DNA from 2 places in the Streptococcus sp. 1621 genome. Region 2 is predicted to be linked to the other one. Evidence: predicted binding sites of a transcription regulator. Region 2 holds the regulator's gene; the other holds the start of a gene.
The links. The regulator NrdR, encoded in region 2, represses ribonucleotide reductase genes. The targets are predictions, from matches to a motif close to ACACNATATATNGTGT.
Positions count from the first base shown of each region.

Region 1: nrdH (glutaredoxin-like protein NrdH) is a predicted target of NrdR. The motif match lies at 3,000-3,015, and genes of this name have one in related genera.

Region 1 covers NZ_VMLJ01000049.1:13,660-20,070, reverse strand. The annotation lists gene HT697_RS09680 (ClbS/DfsB family four-helix bundle protein) at 1-87, opposite strand, end outside; gene HT697_RS09675 (YkgJ family cysteine cluster protein) at 145-639, opposite strand; gene ptsP (phosphoenolpyruvate--protein phosphotransferase) at 773-2,506, opposite strand; gene HT697_RS09665 (phosphocarrier protein HPr) at 2,512-2,775, opposite strand; gene nrdH (glutaredoxin-like protein NrdH) at 3,126-3,344, shown strand; gene nrdE (class 1b ribonucleoside-diphosphate reductase subunit alpha) at 3,425-5,584, shown strand; gene nrdF (class 1b ribonucleoside-diphosphate reductase subunit beta) at 5,772-6,411, shown strand, end outside.
Region 2 covers NZ_VMLJ01000011.1:1,545-15,769, reverse strand. The annotation lists gene HT697_RS02255 (CidA/LrgA family protein) at 1-225, opposite strand, end outside; gene HT697_RS02250 (ABC transporter ATP-binding protein) at 410-1,957, opposite strand; gene HT697_RS02245 (radical SAM protein) at 1,950-3,149, opposite strand; gene HT697_RS02240 (Rgg/GadR/MutR family transcriptional regulator) at 3,388-4,251, opposite strand; gene HT697_RS02235 (hypothetical protein) at 4,504-5,271, opposite strand; gene HT697_RS02230 (ABC transporter ATP-binding protein) at 5,287-5,982, opposite strand; gene HT697_RS02225 (GntR family transcriptional regulator) at 5,987-6,352, opposite strand; gene nrdR (transcriptional regulator NrdR) at 6,492-6,965, shown strand; gene HT697_RS02215 (replication initiation and membrane attachment family protein) at 6,966-8,135, shown strand; gene dnaI (primosomal protein DnaI) at 8,136-9,032, shown strand; gene HT697_RS02205 (NADPH-dependent oxidoreductase) at 9,029-9,742, shown strand; gene der (ribosome biogenesis GTPase Der) at 9,756-11,066, shown strand; gene HT697_RS02195 (hypothetical protein) at 11,148-11,498, shown strand; gene rgg1518 (Rgg/GadR/MutR family transcriptional regulator Rgg1518) at 11,720-12,571, opposite strand; gene HT697_RS02185 (hypothetical protein) at 12,908-13,300, shown strand; gene HT697_RS02180 (hypothetical protein) at 13,322-14,113, shown strand; gene HT697_RS02175 (hypothetical protein) at 14,106-14,225, shown strand, end outside.

The DNA of each region.
Region 1 (6,411 bases), on a different contig from region 2:
ACTTAGTTGGGAGATGAAACGATTGAGCTTTTCATAGTTTTCCTTAGAGGCCAGCATTAGATCCTCTTTTGTTTTCGGTCTAGGCACAGGAGTACTCCCTTCATATTACTAGTTATTATTAGAGATTTTTTATCCTTTAAATCTCTACAACTTATCCTTTAATTTCTCAACAAAGAGATAGGCTGCTGGACAGGTCAAGGTATTCTTAATCGTCAAATGGTTGATTTGATGGATCTTTTTGCGGTCAGTATGAGGGAATTCACGACAGGCCTTTGGACGAACGTCATAGATAGAACAAAGGTTATCTCCTCCTAAAAATGGGCAGGGCATGGATTTGAAAACCTTATCTCCATCTTCATCTACCTGCAGAAACTCCGCTTCAAAAGCTGGTAATTTCATCTTAAAATACTTGGCAATTCGTGTAATATCCGCTTCTTTAAAGTCGGGTCCCAAAGTCTTACAACAGTTAGCACAGGCAGTACAATCAATCTCAGCAAAAACTTCTTGGTGAATCTGCTGGGCAATCTTGTCTAGGTTTTTAGGAGGTTTTTTCTTTAGATTGGCTAAAACTTTGCGATGTTCCTTCTGCTTTTGCAAAGCTAATTGGTGGTAATACTCAATATCAATTTCTTTAGACATGGTTTCTCTCTTATTCTAATTACTTTCCCCTATTATACCATGCCTCTGAACCATTGAAAAGTGGACTTTATAGGACTATACTTTTCCAAAATGTAGCAAAAAACCTTGCAACTAGGTTACAAGGTTAATCACATTAATCGAAGTTAACGTATTCTTTTTGAAGTTCAAGGACTTCTTCCATTGTTGAACACTCTGTAAGGGCACGGTTAGCGTACTCTTCCATCTTAGCAGTGTCCAATTTCTTCATCAAGCTACGTGTACGAAGTACAGATGTTGCTGACATAGAGAATTCATCCAAGCCCATTCCGACAAGAAGTGGAACAGCTTTTTGGTCACCAGCCATCTCACCACACATACCAGCCCATTTACCTTCAGCGTGAGCTGCCTTGATAACGTTGTTGATCAAGCGAAGGATTGATGGGTTATATGGTTGGTAAAGGTATGAAACTTGCTCGTTCATACGGTCTGCTGCCATTGAGTATTGGATCAAGTCGTTTGTACCAATTGACATGAAGTCTACTTCTTTAGCAAATTGGTCTGCAAGCATGGCTGCTGCAGGGATTTCAATCATGATACCAACTTGGATATCATCCGCAACTGCAACACCTTCAGCAAGAAGGTTTGCTTTTTCTTCTTCATAAACTGCTTTAGCCGCACGGAATTCTTTCAAAAGGGCAACCATTGGGAACATGATACGTAACTGACCATGAACAGAAGCACGAAGAAGGGCACGGATTTGTGTACGGAACATTGCATCTCCAGTTTCAGAAATAGAGATACGAAGGGCACGGAATCCAAGGAATGGGTTCATTTCATGTGGCATATCGAAGTAAGGAAGTTCCTTATCCCCACCGATATCCATCGTGCGAACAACCACTGGTTTACCATTCATTCCTTCAAGAACAGCTTTGTATGCTTCATACTGCTCGTCTTCTGTTGGGAAGTCTTGAGAATCCATGTACAAGAACTCTGTACGGTAAAGTCCAACAGCTTCAGCACCGTTGTTGTTAACACCTTCAACGTCTTTTGGAGTACCGATATTAGCGGCCAACTCGAAGTGTTTACCGTCAGCAGTCACTGTTTGAGCATCTTTCAAAAGTGCCCATTCAGCTTTTTGTTTAGCATAAGCTTCACCAGCTGCTTTAAATTCTGCCGCTTGTTCATCTGTTGGGTTGATAATCACTTCACCAGTAATTCCGTTAACGGCAAGGATATCACCGTCTTTCACTACTTCAGTGATATTATTTGTTCCCAATACAGCTGCAATTTCAAGTGTACGTGCCATGATAGCTGAGTGGCTTGTACGTCCACCGATGTTTGTTACAAAAGCTTTTACAAAGTTTTTGTCCAATTGAGCTGTATCAGATGGTGTCAAGTCATGCGCAATCACAATTACTTCTTCATTGATAGAAGCTGGGTTTGGCAATTTCTTACCAAGAAGGTTTGCCAATACACGTTTTGTCACGTCGCGGATATCCGCTGCACGTTCTTGCATGTATGGGTTGTCTTCCATACCTTCAAAGATCGTGATGAACATGTCAGTCACTTCTTTAAGACCTGCTTCTGCGTTGACTTTCTTAGCACGAATTGTTTCTTTAATCTGACCAATCAATTCTGGGTCAGAAAGAACCATCAAATGAGCGTCAAAAACTTGAGCCGCTTCTTCACCAAGCGTACCTACAGCTTTCTCGCGGATAAGAGAAAGCTCGTTTTGAGAAGCTTCAAGAGCAACATCCAAACGAGCCTCTTCTGCGTTTGTATCTTCGACTGAAATAGTCTCGAATGACAAATCCGGTTGAACGAGTAGATATGCTTTTGCAACTGCAACACCGTCAGATGCTGCGATTCCTTTAAGCATTTCTGTCATTTCCCTTATGCCAATCCTTCTTTTTCCATTGTTTCTGAGATTGCAGCGATAGCGTCATCTGCATCTGCACCTTCAGCTGAGATAGTTACGTCAGCACCTTGGCCAACACCAAGACTCATAACACCCATAATTGATTTAAGGTTAACTGATTTACCTTTGTACTCAAGAGTGATATCTGAAGCAAATTTGCTAGCAGTTTGTACCAACAATGTTGCTGGACGTGCGTGAATACCTGTTTCTGCCACTACGTGGAAATCTTTAGAAGCCATAGTTTGACTCTCCTTTTGTTCTTTCTTTTTTTGAGTTATATGTGATAACCCTTACAATTTGGTATTATACCATCTTCTAGGATTTTTTTCAAGCATTTTCTGGATTTTCCTTCAATTTCTTTTCAGATAACTTGCTGAAAATCTTCTATCCTAGATAACAAAACACAGGATATAGTTTCTTTAAAAACGATTTATACGATAATCATTGCTGTTTTATAAAGCAAACACTACATATTGTGTTTTGTGAGCTTAAGTAGAAAAATTGACCACTATATTTAGTTCAAATCATTGACAAAATTTTATTTTCTGATATACTAAGATAGTATTAAATTTTGAAGAGGAGTTACACAATGGTAACCGTTTATTCTAAAAACAATTGTGTCCAATGTAAAATGACCAAGCGTTTCTTGGACAGTAATAATGTCTCTTATCGTGAAATCAATCTTGATGAGCAACCTGAGTATATCGATCAAGTTAAAGAGCTCGGTTTTAGCGCAGCTCCTGTTATCCAAACACCAACTGAAGTCTTTTCAGGTTTCCAACCAGGAAAACTGAAACAATTAGCATAATCTTAGTACATCATCCAGAAGAAACTGCTTCTAGGGCGAACTTAGAGGCCTTTCTTTTGTAATTAGATAAGGGAAATTTTATGGGATTAAAACATCTTGAGGACGTGACTTACTTCCGTCTCAATAACGAAATCAACCGTCCTGTTAATGGACAAATCATGCTTCATAAAGATAAGGAAGCCTTGGATGCCTTCTTTAACGAAAATGTCGTTCCAAACACTATGGTTTTTGATTCAATTACTGATAAAATCAACTACCTCATTGAACACAACTACATCGAAACAGCTTTTATCAAGAAATACCGTCCAGAGTTCTTGGAAGAATTGGCTCAATTTATCAAAGACCAAAACTTCCAATTCAAGTCATTCATGGCAGCTTATAAATTTTACAATCAATATGCCTTAAAGACTAACGACGGTGAATATTATCTTGAAAGTATGGAAGACCGTGTCTTCTTTAACGCCCTTTATTTCGCTGATGGCAATGAATCTGTTGCAATCGATATTGCCAATGAAATCATCCACCAACGCTACCAACCTGCTACTCCTTCCTTCTTGAATGCTGGACGTGCTCGTCGTGGGGAGTTGGTATCTTGTTTCCTAATCCAAGTGACAGATGATATGAACTCTATCGGACGTTCTATCAACTCAGCTCTTCAACTTTCACGTATTGGTGGTGGTGTGGGAATTACCCTCAGCAACCTTCGTGAAGCTGGAGCTCCTATCAAGGGGTATGAAGGAGCTGCTTCAGGTGTCGTTCCTGTTATGAAGCTTTTCGAAGATAGCTTCTCTTACTCAAACCAATTAGGTCAACGTCAAGGTGCCGGTGTTGTTTACCTCAATGTCTTTCACCCAGATATCATCGCCTTCCTTTCAACTAAGAAAGAAAATGCCGATGAAAAAGTTCGTGTCAAAACCCTATCACTTGGTGTTGTAGTACCAGATAAATTCTACGAATTGGCGCGTAAAAATGAAGAAATGTACCTCTTCAGCCCTTACTCTGTCGAAAAAGAGTATGGTGTACCTTTCAACTACATCGACATTACTGAAAAATACGATGAATTGGTCGCAAATCCAAATATTCGCAAGACAAAAATCAAGGCGCGTGATTTGGAAACTGAAATCTCTAAATTGCAACAGGAGTCTGGTTATCCTTATGTAGTCAATATTGATACGGCTAACCGTGCAAATCCTGTTGATGGAAAGATTATCATGAGTAACTTGTGTTCTGAGATTCTTCAAGTCCAAGAACCAAGCTTGATCAACGATGCTCAAGAATTCCTTCAAATGGGAACAGATGTTTCATGTAACCTTGGTTCAACCAACGTGGTCAACATGATGACCTCACCTGACTTTGGTCGTTCTATCCGTGCTATGGTTCGTTCCCTTACTTTCGTTACAGATAGTTCACACATCGTGGCTGTACCTACGATTGACTATGGAAATAGCCAAGCTCATACTTTTGGTCTTGGTGCTATGGGACTTCACAGCTACCTTGCCCAACAATTGATTGAATATGGATCGCCTGAGTCTATTGAGTTTACAAGCATCTACTTTATGCTTATGAACTACTGGACCTTGGTTGAGTCAAACAATATCGCGCGTGAACGTGGTATTACCTTCCATAACTTTGAAAAATCAGACTATGCTAAGGGAAGCTACTTTGATAAGTATATAACTGGCGAGTTTGTTCCAAAATCAGACCGTGTTAAAGAACTCTTCAAAGATGTCTTTATTCCAAGTGCTGCTGACTGGGCTGAACTTCGCGACAAGGTTCAAGCAGATGGTCTTTACCACCAAAACCGCCTTGCTGTAGCGCCAAATGGTTCTATCAGCTATATCAACGACGTTTCTGCTTCTATCCACCCGATTACGCAACGTATCGAAGAACGCCAAGAGAAGAAAATTGGTAAAATCTACTACCCTGCTGCTGGCTTGTCTACAGAAACCATTCCTTACTACACTTCTGCCTACGATATGGATATGCGTAAAGTCATCGATGTTTACGCTGCTGCGACTGAACACGTGGATCAAGGACTTTCACTCACCCTCTTCATGCGTAGTGACATTCCAAAAGGCCTTTACGAATGGAAGAGGGAAAATAAACAAACGACACGTGACTTGTCCATCCTTCGTAACTATGCCTTTAACAAGGGAATCAAGTCTATCTACTACGTCCGTACCTTTACAGATGACGGTGGAGAAGTCGGTGCTAACCAATGTGAAAGCTGTGTAATTTAGTTTCTAGCATAGAAACACTATTTTTCCCTAAGCAGCACTGATAAAATCAAATCTACTAGGTCATAACATAATTTATGTAACATTTTAAAAGTCGGGCTTCCGACTTTTTGTGCGATACTCCTATAGAATTATGGTAAAGTAGAAATAATTGTGAGTTCGCAATACTAAACACAGAAAGAGATTTTAAATGGAAACTTACTACAAAGCCATTAACTGGAATGCCATCGAAGATGTCATCGACAAATCAACTTGGGAAAAACTGACGGAGCAATTCTGGCTCGATACACGTATTCCCTTGTCAAATGACTTGGATGACTGGAGAAAGCTATCTAACAAAGAGAAAGACTTGGTCGGAAAAGTCTTTGGTGGTTTAACCCTTCTGGACACCATGCAATCTGAAACTGGGGTTGAAGCCCTTCGCGCAGACATCCGTACACCACATGAGGAAGCTGTTTTCAATAACATCCAATTTATGGAATCTGTTCACGCTAAATCTTACTCTTCAATCTTTTCTACCTTAAATACTAAGGCTGAGATTGAAGAAATTTTCGAATGGACCAATACCAATCCTTACCTACAAAAGAAGGCTGAGATTGTCAACGAAATCTACCTCAACGGTAGCCCACTTGAAAAGAAAGTTGCCAGCGTCTTCCTCGAAACCTTCCTCTTCTACTCTGGTTTCTTCACTCCCCTCTACTATCTCGGTAACAACAAACTAGCCAACGTTGCAGAAATCATTAAATTGATTATTCGTGACGAGTCTGTTCACGGAACCTACATTGGTTACAAATTCCAACTTGGTTTCAATGAATTACCTGAAGAAGAGC
Region 2 (14,225 bases):
CATGATTCCCACTGCTGGCGGTAAAAAGAGAATGGTCATATTGGCCAGCAAGAAATTCCCAACCATGTTGACATGTCTGGTTCTCAGCCACTTGAACTGCAGGGCTAGAAAGAGAATAATCAAACCGATAATACTGCCTGGTATGGGCAAATGAAAGAAACTGGAAATCCCCTCTCCGATTAGAGAAATCACAAAGAGAATCATTAATTGAACATATAATTTCATCCTAAACTCCACGAAATAGACTTCTTACATACCAGTTTACTATTTTTTCAGAAAATTTCAAGGAAATGCACAAGGGATAATGAAAATTAAAGAACAAACTAGGAAGTCAGCTGCATGTTGCTCAAAGCAAAGTGTTGGGTTTGTAGGTCAAACTGACATAGTTTGAAGCGATTTTCGAAGAATACTACTTTTCTTTGCTTAAGTGAATGACTTGGTCATAGTGCTTTAAGTCCTCTTCTGTGTAGTGGTGAATGACTTCAATGACTGTTTGAGGTAGGGAGAAAAGCAAGTCGCTAATTTTTCTGCTATTTTCCGAGTCAAGATTGGCCTTAATCTCATCTGCTAAGATGAGTTGGCTATCATGGTAGAGGGCGCGAGCGATTTCTAGGCGTTGCTTCTCGCCACCAGATAGACTATCATTACTGAGCGTTCGATTTTTCAAATGTTCTAATCCTGTTTTTTTGAGGATATGATTTAAAGTCTCTGGATTTTTATCCAGTCCTAGAAGGATATTGTCTTCCAGAGATAGCGTGTCAAAGCAATGGCTATCTTGGAGAATATAGGAACTAATACTTGTGATTTCTTGACGTGACAGGTTCTGACCAGCAAAGCTAATCTGACCACTTGTTGGTGTCTCTTCTCCATGAATGATATTGAGCAGGGTTGTTTTACCAGAGCCACTTTCCCCGATAATGGCAATTTTTTCTCCTTGCTTGATGTGTATGGAAATCGGAGACAAGAGGCTATTCCCCTCTTTTTCAAGGGAGATGGTGTCAAGTTGGATAGGGAAAATATTTTCTATGCTTCTAGGCGAGATGGGATCAGACTGGTTCAAAAGTTTTTGGTATTTGTTGAGAAGAGTTCGAGTCGCTTTTCGGGTGTTGGTAAAGTAAGCCAACTCTTGGAATTGATAGCCGATATTATGGGAAACTAGATAGATAGCCACAAAACTCGCCGCATCTAAATAATTATAGTAGGTCATAAAGCCACCGATGACGATTGGTGTGACAGAACAAAAGGCATCGATGCTATTGATCAAGAGACTGTTTAAAGTGCGTTGTTTTTCATAGTTGATTTCGGCATCTAGACTGGTTTGTAATTGTTTTTGGTAGCGAGTAAAAAAGTAGTCTTGTCCCTGATAATGGCGAATTTGTTGGCTACCACCAATAAAATTTGTCAAGCTTGCTAAGTAGCTCTGGTTAACAGTGGACCGCTTTTCAGAAAGTGAGTCCAAACGCTTTGATCCGATAGCACTGCAGAGTACAGGAAAGGAGTAGAAGAGGATGAAAATCAAGCCTAGGTAAAAATTAGTCCATAGGGCATAGAGAATGGACACAGTTGTGAAGCCAAGAGAAGAAATGATGATGACCGTTGGCTCAATATAGCTTTCTTCTAGTTGCTTGACGTCATTTTCTAGGTCGGACAAAATATCCTTTTCATCAATCTCATAACTGTTTAAAAATCGCTTGAAAATAGCACTCTTGATTCCATATTTGAAGTCAGTAATCAAACGAGCGTAGTAATAGCGTTTCCCAGCTAAGCCTAGTAAGAGGATGAGGTTTCCAAGGATTCCCAAAATCAAAACTTTCCAAAGAAGGCCTAGCTCTTGATTGGTAAAACTGGTAACAATATTCTGAACAAGGGCTGGTGTGATAATTGCTTCCAGCCAAGTAATCGCAATAGAAAAGAAGTAAAGTATGAGGTGTTTCTTGGAAAAGAAATTTTTAAGCATAGCGGATAAACCTTTTGAAATTATTAACGAGTTTAGATATTTTGGATTGATCTTGTGAAAGATAAATGATTTCTTTAATACAATATTCCATTAATTCAGGCTTATGACATTCTATAAATTGTCCATCTTCGTTAATTACTGAAGAATAACCATCAATGATATTAGCAACGCATTCAAGACACATACCTTTACACCAACAATCTTTACATTGTTGGAAGTATTCTTTATTATTAAATAGCTCTGCTTTAGAGCTATTATGAGTTCCCCAAAATCTAAAACACAATTTTTTGCTACCATCAACATCAAAAGTTATGGTATTTGAAGGATCTATATCGTCGCAGAATGTATGATTAGTACTCTTATAAATCATAGAAATTAAAACATCATATAGGATGGGACTTATAAAAGCTTTTTCATTATTTTCAACAATATTATTTATAGAATCAGTAATGAATTTTTTCCTATCTACTAAGCTTTTTTCCATTTCTTTAACCACAAGCACCTTATTTTTACTAAATACGTCATTGATGTTAAAGTGTACATCCATATTTGTAAAATATTGGAAAATATCATCTCTACTTAGAGAATGTAATTGATGTAGTCTAGTGTATGTTGAAGCAATTTCAAAATTAGTGTAGTTTATAGTTTTTAAATAGTGGATAAATTTAGTAGTTTTACGATGACTACCTTTACCTCTTAATTTATCATGTATAAATTCTGGACCATCTAAACTAATAGTTAGATATGGTTGGAAATTATCTATTATTTTTTTAACATTATTATTTAGTATTGTTCCGTTAGTCACGGTTTCTATTTTAAGTATAGTTGTAAATTTGGAAAATTCTTTAATAATGTATTCGAATAATTGAGTATTAAGAAAAGGTTCTCCACCAAATAGGATAAGTCTATTAATTTGTGTTATACCTCTAAATTTGACTTCGTTAATAATATTATCAGCAGTATCTAGAGTCATGATTTTATTATCCATGCCGTAATTTCCACCATCCGCATAACAGTAAGAACAGGATAAATTGCAACTGTTAGATATGTTAATAACAATTTTTTGTAAAACATTTTTGGGGATGTAGGGGGGCTTATAGGAGGTAGTTCCCTCTACTGAAGAAGTAGATAATGTGAATTTCTCACTATCGAAATAATAATCTCCAATATTAGTATATATTTTTTTTAGCATAATATCACCATTATAAAATAAAGGAGACGAGTGAGAACTCGTCTCATAGAAAACTATCGTCCGCCACCACAAGAATGGCTTGGACCACAATGACCTGGTACGGAGTAAGTTTGATCTGTATCTAATAGATCTTCAAGGTCAATAATTTGCACTGTTCTCATATTTTCACCTCCTTAATTTGATGATTTAATGATACTCTTTTTGAAATAATAATTAAAAATTTTCCCATATAAGAAAATTATTTCAGTTCTTCTATTACCTTTGCTAAATGTTTTTCAAATTTTTTTGCTAAGCTATCGCTGTGGACTAACTTCATTGTTGCTATGCACTTTCTCATTTCTAAAACAGAACGTTTATTTTTGTCTTTTTTTAAAGTATATAAGTTTTCGGCATAGTGAAAAACTAATTTTTCATATATCTCAGTTTCTGTAAAATAACAATGTTTTAGTTGCTTTTTAAAATATAAAGAATCTAAAAATTCCTCTCTTTCTATACACGTGATATATCCATTTAGTAACATGGTGGCAAGCAATCTACGATAATGTGGTAAATCTCTGTAGAATTCGGAACGTTGACACATTTCTCTTGATAAGCACATCATAGTAGGGTGAGATAATACATCTATAGTATTCATAAACAAAAGTAATTCATAGCATCCCCAGTATTCCACAGAAAAAAGATAGTCAGATAGATATTTAATATCAGATTCATGGTAATAGATTTTTTCTGACAAATCTTGTAAGCGAATTTTTACTAGAATGGTATTCAGAGTATAGAATTTCTCTCTTTTTGTAGTCTTTTCAAGTTGAGAAATAAGTAGTTTTTCCATTCCTGAAATATCTCTTTTAGAGCTTAGAAGTCGAATTTGCTCTAATAATTCATTTATTTCATCCCGATGAAAGTCATTTGCAGCATACATAAATTCTTCAACAGGCATATTAATAGCATCTAATGCTTGCATAAATTTACCAATCGTCAGATCAGAATTTTCTCTTTCAAATCTAGAAATATGTGATGTAGATAGACCATGTTTTGCAACATCTTTTAATGTTAATCCACGTGATTCTCTAAATTGTTTAAAAATTTTTCCGTAATTTTTCATTTCTGTCACCTCAATTGCTTATATGGAAATTTTTTAGTATGTTTTCAAAATATTATATCATATATAAAAAAGAAAGTGAGGTTGTTTATATGAATAAAAAGATGATTATAACCATGATTCTATGTATTCTAGAGTCAATAATTGTTATTGGTGTTGGCTAAAACCAAAATTAGTTAGCAATAATCTAAAAAACACAGAAAATCAATTTTTTATTAATTTGACTTTCTGTGTTTTTCTTATTTGATTTTAAAATTATTGCAAATTAACCTTGTTTCTCAAAATATAGTAGGTTCCGAGGTAAAAGATAGCTATGAATATGAGTTCTTCAACAATGCCTACGCTTGCTCCCATATAGAAATTATCATTAAATCCTGCAAGTGAATTGACATAGAAGTTAGCACTGGTATTGAAAAAGACTTCTATAATTCCAATGACGATTCGGATACCAATGTAGGCTGCAACAGCGAGTGCTGTACGGTATTCGTTGAAAAGTTGTCCGATGGAAATGGCCAAGTAAATGCAGAGGATAAATGAAATTGTACTAAGCAGGAAGGATAAGACAGTAAGACCAAAGCCGGTAAAATGTTCTCCAACAAATGACAGAAGAGTAGAAAGTTGAACTTCATTAGAATTTGTTGACAATAAGATAATATAGATACATAGGAGTAAGACAGCAGTGCTAATCAACGACCAGATAAAAGCACCGATTAGTTTGGCTGTGATGATATGGTGTTCAGAAACTGGCAAGGTCAAAGTCAGATAGCCTTGGCGGTCATAGACACTACCTTTGAAGCGTTTGATAATCAAGAAAAGAGTTGAAATCCCCAGTGTAATTATCAAGCCACCAAAGACGAGAGCCAGAAAGATAAATAGGAAAGGTTGGCTATCTTTGAAAGATATATAATTATAGTAGTGGCCTTGCATTCCCAGGGGAACGGAAAGGACTAGAACAGCAGCGTAGAGGGCTAAATACCACTTGTTAACATTTTTAAATTCGTATCGAACTAAATTCCAAAACATAATAATCTCCTTTGCTTAGGCCTTAAATTCCTGACGGAAGAGTTGGTCAATGGATTCACCAGACTCATAGCGAATATCATCTACATTACCTTGACGGACGACTTTTCCGTCTTTTAGGAAGACAATTTCATCTAAGATTGGCTCGATATCCGAAATCAAGTGGGTAGAAATCAAAACGGTAGAAGTTGGGGAGTAGTTGTTGATAATAGTATTGAGGATATACTCACGGGCTGCTGGATCCACTCCACCAATGGGTTCGTCCAAAACGTAGAGACGAGCATCACGGCTCATAACCAAAATCAGTTGTACCTTTTCCTTGTTTCCTTTTGATAATTTCTTGAGACGACTGTTTTCATCAATACCGAGGTCTGCAAGTAGATGATGGGCGCGTTCAAGATTGAAATCTTTATAGAAGGTCTTGAAGTAGGTTAGGGCTTCTTTGACCTTCATTTGTTCATTGAGATAGGTCGTATCCGGCAAATAAGCTACGATAGCCTTGGTTGCTGGACTTGGGTCCATGTCGTTGATGAGGACGCGTCCTTGATCTGGTTGTAAGAGGCCATTGATTAGTTTAATCAGGGTTGTTTTCCCTGAGCCGTTTGGTCCAAGGAGACCAACAATTTTTCCAGCTGGAATGTCAAGGGAAACATTTTCAAGGGCTGGGGTTGCTCCATATGATTTGGATACATTTTCAAATGCTAGTAATGACATAGGCTTAAACTCCTTTAATATAATCGCCGACTACGCCTGGTAGTTCTTCTTTTTCATAGCCAAAATGGGTCATGGAGGAAACGAAGTGTTCCAATTCTTCTTCTGATAATTGTTTGCGCGATTGGGTGATTAGCTCCTTATCCTCAGTCACAAATCGTCCAGTTGTTCGCTTGCTGTAGACAAAGCCTTCTCGTTCAAGGTCTGACAAGGCTCTTTGGATGGTGTTTGGATTGACACCCGCCTCGCTAGCGAGCTCTCTCACGGTTGGAAGTTGTTGATTGGGTTCCAGTGTATGGGAAACAATCTGAAGCTTGATTTTCTCCATAATCTGTAAATAGATGGGTTTTTTGTTGTCAAATGTCCAGGACATCTTGGTCTCCTTTCTCCTATCCTTTTGTCTTAATTAAATAATACAATAAAACAAAAAACTTGTCAAGCAAAAAGAAGAATTGTTTTGGGAATCGCTTAAAAAATGGTATAATGAAAAGAAAACGATAAGGAGGGAAAGGATGCGTTGTCCAAAATGTGGGGCTACCAAGTCAAGTGTTATCGATAGTCGCCAAGCAGAAGAAGGGAACACCATTCGTAGAAGACGTGAGTGTGACGAATGCCAGCACCGTTTTACAACCTACGAACGGGTAGAAGAAAGAACCTTAGTGGTTGTTAAAAAAGATGGCACACGGGAACAATTCTCCAGAGATAAAATCTTTAATGGGATTATCCGCTCAGCCCAGAAACGTCCTGTGTCAAGTGATGAAATCAACATGGTAGTCAATCGTATCGAACAGAAACTCCGTGGTCGAAATGAAAATGAAATTCAAAGTGAGGACATTGGTTCACTCGTCATGGAGGAGTTGGCTGAGTTAGATGAGATTACCTATGTGCGTTTTGCCAGTGTCTATCGTAGTTTTAAGGATGTCAGTGAGCTAGAGAGTTTGCTCCAACAAATCACTCAGTCCTCTAAAAAGAAAAAGGAAAGATAAATGAAGCCAATTGACCGTTTTTCTTATCTAAAGAATAATCGGGTGTCGCAAGATATCTCATCTCTGGTACAGTGCTACCTCCCGATTATCGGTCAGGAGGCACTGAGCCTTTATCTTTATACGATTAGTTTTTGGGATAATGGCAGAAAGGAATACCTTTTTTCAAGCATTCTCAATCATCTCAATTTTGGGATGGACAGACTTTTAAAATCTTTGAAAATCCTATCTGCTTTTAATCTCTTGACCCTCTATCAAAAGGGTGATACCTATCAGATAGTTATCCATGCTCCTCTTTCAAGTCAAGATTTCTTGGAGCATCCTGTTTATCGTAGACTTTTAGAGAAAAAGATTGGCGACTCGGCTGTGGAGGATTTGAAAGTTGAGAGTGCTGAGGGAGAAGAAATACCTGTCTCACTCAATCAAGTCTTTCCAGACTTGGCAGAACAGGGAAGTCAAGAAGACCTTGGTCTCAAGAAGAAAGTGGCCAACGATTTTGACTTGGACCATTTTCGCCAGCTTATGGCTCGAGATGGGCTTCGTTTTGCAGATGAGCAGTCCGATGTCTTAAACCTCTTTGCCATTGCTGAGGAGAAAAAATGGACTTGGTTTGAAACCTATCAACTGGCTAAGTCAACAGCTGTTTCCCAGGTTATTTCAACCAAACGCATGCGTGAAAAAATTGCTCAAAAACCAATTTCCTCTGACTTTAGTCTTAAGGAAACAACCATTATCAAAGAAGCCAAAAGTAAAACTGCCCTGCAGTTCTTGGCAGAAATCAAGCAAACACGCAAGGGAACCATTACCCAAACAGAAAGAGAACTCTTGCAACAGATTGCTGGCTTGGGCTTGCTGGACGAAGTCATCAATATCATTCTTTTATTGACCTTTAATAAGGTGGATTCGGCAAATATCAATGAGAAATATGCCATGAAGGTAGCCAATGACTATGCCTATCAAAAGATCCATTCAGCAGAAGAGGCAGTCTTGCGCATCCGTGAACGTGGGCAGAAGAATCAGGCTCAAAAAGGCAGTAAACCGAGTCATACCAAGTCCAACGTACCCAAGTGGAGCAATCCAGATTATAAGAATGAAACCAGCGAGGAAACTCGTCTGGAACTAGAACGTAAGAAACAAGAACTATTAGCTCGATTAGAAAAAGGAGGAGATTAGATGGAAAGTGTCGGAGACGTACTCAAGCGTCAACCTAGCCGTTTTCATTATCAAGACTTGGTCCAGAAAATCATGAAGGATCCTGATGTTGCGGCTTTTATCCAGCAAGAATCCTTGACTCCAGAGGAATTGAATCGCAGTATCTCCAAGTTTAATCAGTACATCACCGAGCGTGACAAGTTTCTCCGTGGTGATACGGATTATATTGCCAAAGGCTACAAGCCGATTTTGATTATGAATCATGGCTATGCGGATGTTTCTTATGAAGAAACTCCTGAACTAATCGCGGCTGAAAAAGAAGCGGCTATTAAGAATCGTCTCAAGTTAATCAATCTGCCAGCCAGTCTCAAGCAAGCTAGCTTGGCTCAAGTAGACTTGGATGATTTGGGGCGCTTGCCAGTTTTTGAAAAGCTATTAGCCTTCGTGGAGCAATATCCAGCTATTCGAAAAGGTCTTTACTTGTATGGAGACTTTGGTGTGGGTAAAAGTTTCATGGTGGCTGCCTTAGCCCATGATTTATCAGAAAAACGTGGTGTTTCATCCACTCTCCTCCACTATCCTAGCTTTGTCATAGATGTCAAAAATGCTATCGGTGATGGTAATGTCAAGACCTTGGTGGATGAGATTAAGCTTTCTGAAGTCCTAATTTTAGATGATATTGGTGCCGAGCAATCAACAGCTTGGGTGCGTGATGAAATCCTGCAAGTCATTCTTCAATATCGGATGCAGGAAAATTTACCGACCTTTTTCACCTCCAACTTCAACTTTGAAGAATTGGAGCAGCATTTTGCTAAAGGGAAACATGGAAATGACGAAACCTGGGAAGCCAGACGGGTCATGGAACGTATCCGTTATTTGGCTGAGGAGACTCGTTTAGAAGGAGTAAACCGCCGATGACAGAAACGATTAAACTGATGAAAGCTCATAAGTCTGTTCGAAGATTTAAGGAGCAAGCCCTTCCTCAGGAAGACTTGACTGAAATCCTGACTGCAGCCCAGATGGCCTCGTCTTGGAAGAATTTTCAATCCTACTCTGTTGTTGTGGTACGAAGTCAAGAGAAGAAAGATGCCTTGTATGAATTGGTGCCTCAAGAAGCCATTCGCCAGTCAGCTGTTTTCCTTCTCTTTGTCGGAGATTTGAACCGAGCAGAAAAGGGAGCCCAGCTTCATACTGACTCATTCCAACCACAAGGTGTAGAAAGTCTCTTGATTAGTTCGGTCGATGCAGCTCTTGCTGGACAAAATGCCCTGCTGGCAGCTGAAAGCTTGGGCTATGGTGGTGTGATTATCGGTTTGGTTCGATACAAGTCAGAAGAAGTGGCAGAGCTCTTTAACCTGCCTGACTACACCTATCCTGTCTTTGGGATGGCACTAGGTGTGCCAAATGAAGAACATGAAGTCAAACCTCGCTTGCCATTGACTCAAGTGGTATTTGAGGAAGAATATCAGGAACAAACAGTTGATGTGATTGAGGCTTATGACCGTGTACAGGCGGACTATGCTGGGGCGCGTGCGACCACAAGCTGGAGTCAGCGCCTAGCAGAACAGTTTGGTCAAGCTGAACCAAGCTCAACTAGAAAAAATCTTGAACAGAAGAAGTTATTGTAGAAAGTGAGAAATTATGGCCCTACCAACTATTGCCATTGTAGGACGTCCCAATGTTGGGAAATCAACCCTATTTAATCGGATCGCTGGTGAGCGAATCTCCATTGTAGAAGATGTCGAAGGAGTGACACGTGACCGTATTTATGCAACGGGTGAGTGGCTCAATCGTTCCTTTAGCATGATTGATACAGGAGGAATCGATGATGTCGATGCTCCTTTTATGGAACAAATCAAGCACCAGGCAGAAATTGCCATGGAAGAAGCTGATGTTATCGTCTTTGTGGTGTCTGGTAAGGAAGGAATTACCGATGCGGACGAATACGTAGCCCGTAAGCTTTATAAGACCCACAAACCAGTTATCCTCGCGGTTAACAAGGTGGACAACCCTGAGATGCGAAATGATATCTATGATTTCTATGCCCTCGGTTTGGGTGAACCATTGCCTATCTCATCTGTCCATGGTATCGGTACAGGGGATGTGCTAGATGCTATTGTAGAAAATCTTCCAAATGAATATGAAGAAGAAAACCCAGATGTCATTAAGTTTAGTTTGATTGGTCGTCCTAACGTCGGAAAATCAAGCTTGATCAATGCTATCTTGGGAGAAGACCGTGTTATTGCTAGTCCTGTTGCTGGAACAACACGTGATGCCATTGATACCCACTTTACAGATACAGATGGCCAAGAATTTACTATGATTGATACGGCTGGTATGCGTAAGTCTGGTAAGGTTTATGAAAATACTGAGAAATACTCTGTCATGCGTGCCATGCGAGCTATTGACCGCTCTGATGTGGTCTTGATGGTCATCAATGCGGAAGAAGGCATCCGTGAATACGATAAGCGTATCGCAGGTTTTGCCCATGAAGCTGGTAAAGGGATGATTATCGTGGTCAACAAGTGGGATACACTTGAAAAAGACAACCACACCATGAAAAACTGGGAAGAAGATATCCGTGAGCAGTTCCAATACTTGCCTTACGCCCCGATTATCTTTGTATCCGCTTTGACCAAGCAACGCCTCCACAAACTTCCTGAGATGATCAAGCAAATCAGTGAAAGTCAAAACACACGTATTCCATCAGCTGTCTTGAACGATGTCATCATGGATGCCATTGCCATCAACCCAACACCGACAGACAAAGGAAAACGTCTTAAGATTTTCTACGCGACCCAAGTGGCAACCAAACCACCAACCTTTGTTATCTTTGTCAACGAAGAAGAGCTTATGCACTTTTCTTACCTGCGTTTCTTGGAAAATCAAATCCGCAAGGCCTTTGTCTTTGAGGGAACTCCAATCCATCTCATCGCAAGAAAGCGTAAATAAAAAAGTAGAATCTGGAATGACATTTCCAGATTTTTTTGATATAATAAAATAATAGAAAACGCTATCAAAAAGGAGGTGTCGATGAAACATTTGTTTAAATTTATAATCTTATTTCCCTGGTTTTACTTTTTCAGCTGGATTGAAAAGGATAATAGAGAAAGTAAATTTTTCCCAATTTTTTACTATTTTTACTGGTTTTACATTCCCCTCTATGCTCTTTTTAGCCTTGCTTGGGCAGTTGTTTCAGTTCTGTTTTTCAATATCGTCTTGAGAAATTTGACAGATATCAAGTTATGGGGCATTTGGTTTCTTTTTATTCTGCTAGCTATTGGTCTGAATAGGTTAACTTATTTCTGTTTCAAAAAAATGCTTCGCTTGAGACGAGAACTAGGGAAGTCTAAAGGCGTGAATAAAGGAAGGTGTAGGAACTAAAAAATGACTGTATCTATGATTTGTTTATGGAGCTATAGATACAGTCGTTTTTATTTTAATCGTGAAACCTGAGAGAAGTGTTCGTCTTGTATAGTGGATTGAATATGGAATAATACAATACAACTTATAAAACATTGGTATAAAATGCTTTAGATCCCCTGATTGATTCGTTCACATTCTATTCCAATCTACTACAATAAAACGATAAGAATTATTATAAATTATAGGTTTGAAAAATCATTAATTTCTTTTTCGAGTATTTTAACTAATGACTCTTCTTTGGTTAGTCGTAATAAGGTTATTCCTTTATCAATCAAATCGGAGTTATGTTGTAGTATTCCCAAGCGTACTTGAGAAAATCCAAGAATATCGTATATTTTTAATTCTTCTGCTAATACCAAAAGTTGTAGGGTGATTGTTTCACATTCTTTGAATAAATGATGTTGAAAATATACAGTGGAGAGATTGGCTAAAAAAGATGATAAAAATACTTTTGTTTCTCGGAAGTATTTATATTTCTCGATGGTTTTCATAATTCTATCAATAAGAAGGGGAAGATTTTCAGAAGGAAAGAAAAAGAGAATGGTTCCAAGTAATTTCAAATCACTAATGTACCATGTATCCATAGGTTCAAGATAGTCCCAAATTTCTTCATACAAATCTTTCAAGACGTGGTTGTTTTTGAATCCTTTAGTTCGTAACTCTGTGACAATTTTTGTATGACGATAGATATTTTGAATAGGAACATCGTGATGTGTCTTAAGATATTTTTGACACTTCTCAGTGAGTTCAACCATTTTTCTAGTATCTTGAAAAGTAGACGGATTTTGGCTCTCTACAATAATATCTCGCCTTTCACTAGGATGGTATTCGTTGCATATATACTTGAATTCTGCTAAGCTCATATCAATTTGTTCAAGAAGAAATACCATGTTTTCAAAACTGGGAATAACTTTACCGTGTTCAATATTTGTTAGAGTTGTTCGATGTATGACTTGTCCACATACATCTTGTTGGGTCAATCCTTTTGACTTTCGAATTTCTTTAAAAATTTGTCCATAATCCCATCTCATATTGTTCCTCCTAGGTAAATGTGAATATTTTCTACATTTATAAAAAACGTAGAAAAAGGTGGTATTATTATATCAAAAAGGAGGGAAAAAGTCATGGGCTTTAAAAAATATTTGAAGAATTTACCGAAAAACTCTGGATTTATTATATCTTTGATTTGGAGTTGGATTCAACTTATCTGGTTTGAAACGTGGTTTTGGGGATAAAGAAATTAGAGTCCATACATAATTAAGTAAAGGAGGAATTTGTATGATATACCATCGTTTAGAATAAGTCTATATTTAAAATAGAAGTTATAAGGAATCTTCTTGAATAAAAAATGAAAGGAAACAGAAAAAATGAAAACTAAAAAATTATTGAAAATGGTTATTCCTGTTTTAATGATAAGTGCTGTTGGAACTACTTTCGTAGAAGCAAATCAGATAGGTGCTTTTAGTAATTTTGTTATTACTACCAGTTATAAGAGAACAGGTTATTTGACCAAAGAAAATGAAGGTGCGGAATATATCATGAACTTAAATCCTTGTAGAAATTTACATCCCATGACTGTTAAGCATCGTATAGTAAATTCTAATGGAGAAGCTCGTAGTGGAGAATCGTTAACAACCTGTGGTACTCGTTCAACTCATGGTAATTGGGCAACGGTTGGCTATGTTTATGCAGCAGATATGGCAAGACAAAATTGGTGGGATTTATCAGCTGCCATTTCAGGTAGTTGGTCACCAAATTAATTCGTAAAGTAGGTATAATTTATGAAGATTCCTCTCTTAACTTTGGCAAGGCATAAATTTGTTTATGTCTTGCTTACTTTGCTTTTTCTTGCTTTGGTTTATCGTGATGTTTTGATGACTTATTTCTTTTTTGATATTCATGCGCCCGATCTAGCTAAATTCGATGGACAAGCAATTAAAAATGACTTATTAAAATCAGCATTAGATTTTCGTATTCTCCAGTTCAATCTAGGTTTTTATCAATCATTTATTATTCCAATCATCATTGTTTTGCTAGGTTTTCAATATATTGAGCTGAAAAATAAAGTTTTACGATTGAGTATTGGAAGAGAAGTGAGTTATCAAGGGTTAAAAAGAAAGTTGACTTTTCAACTTGCAAGTATCCCTTGTGTGATATATTTAGTGACTGTGCTGATAATTGCAATTTTAACTTATTTCTTTGGGACTTTTTCTCCTCTTGAATGGAATTCTCTATTTTCTGATGGGAGTAGTTTACAAAGGCTCCTAGATGGAGAGATAACAAGCTATTTGTTCTTTACTTGTGTCCTACTAATCGGTATTTTCATCAATGCAGTCTATTTTTTTAAAATAGTTGATTATTTAGGGAATGTGACTCGTTCGGCAATTGCCTATTTGATGTTTCTTTGGCTTGGTTCTATGATGCTCTATAGTATCTTGCCATACTATATGGTTCCTATGACGAGTTTGATGCAAGCTAGCTATGGGGATGTAAGTTTGATGAGACTCTTTACTCCTTATATCCTTTATATTGTCCCCTATATGGTACTTAAAAAATATGAAGATAATGTTTAAGAACTTTAACAATATTTGGCTAAAGAGAAAGATCGTTTTACTACTTCGTATAGTTCTGATGATGATTTTGATTAACTATCTATTGTCAATAGCGGTTCAAAAGCAGGATGTT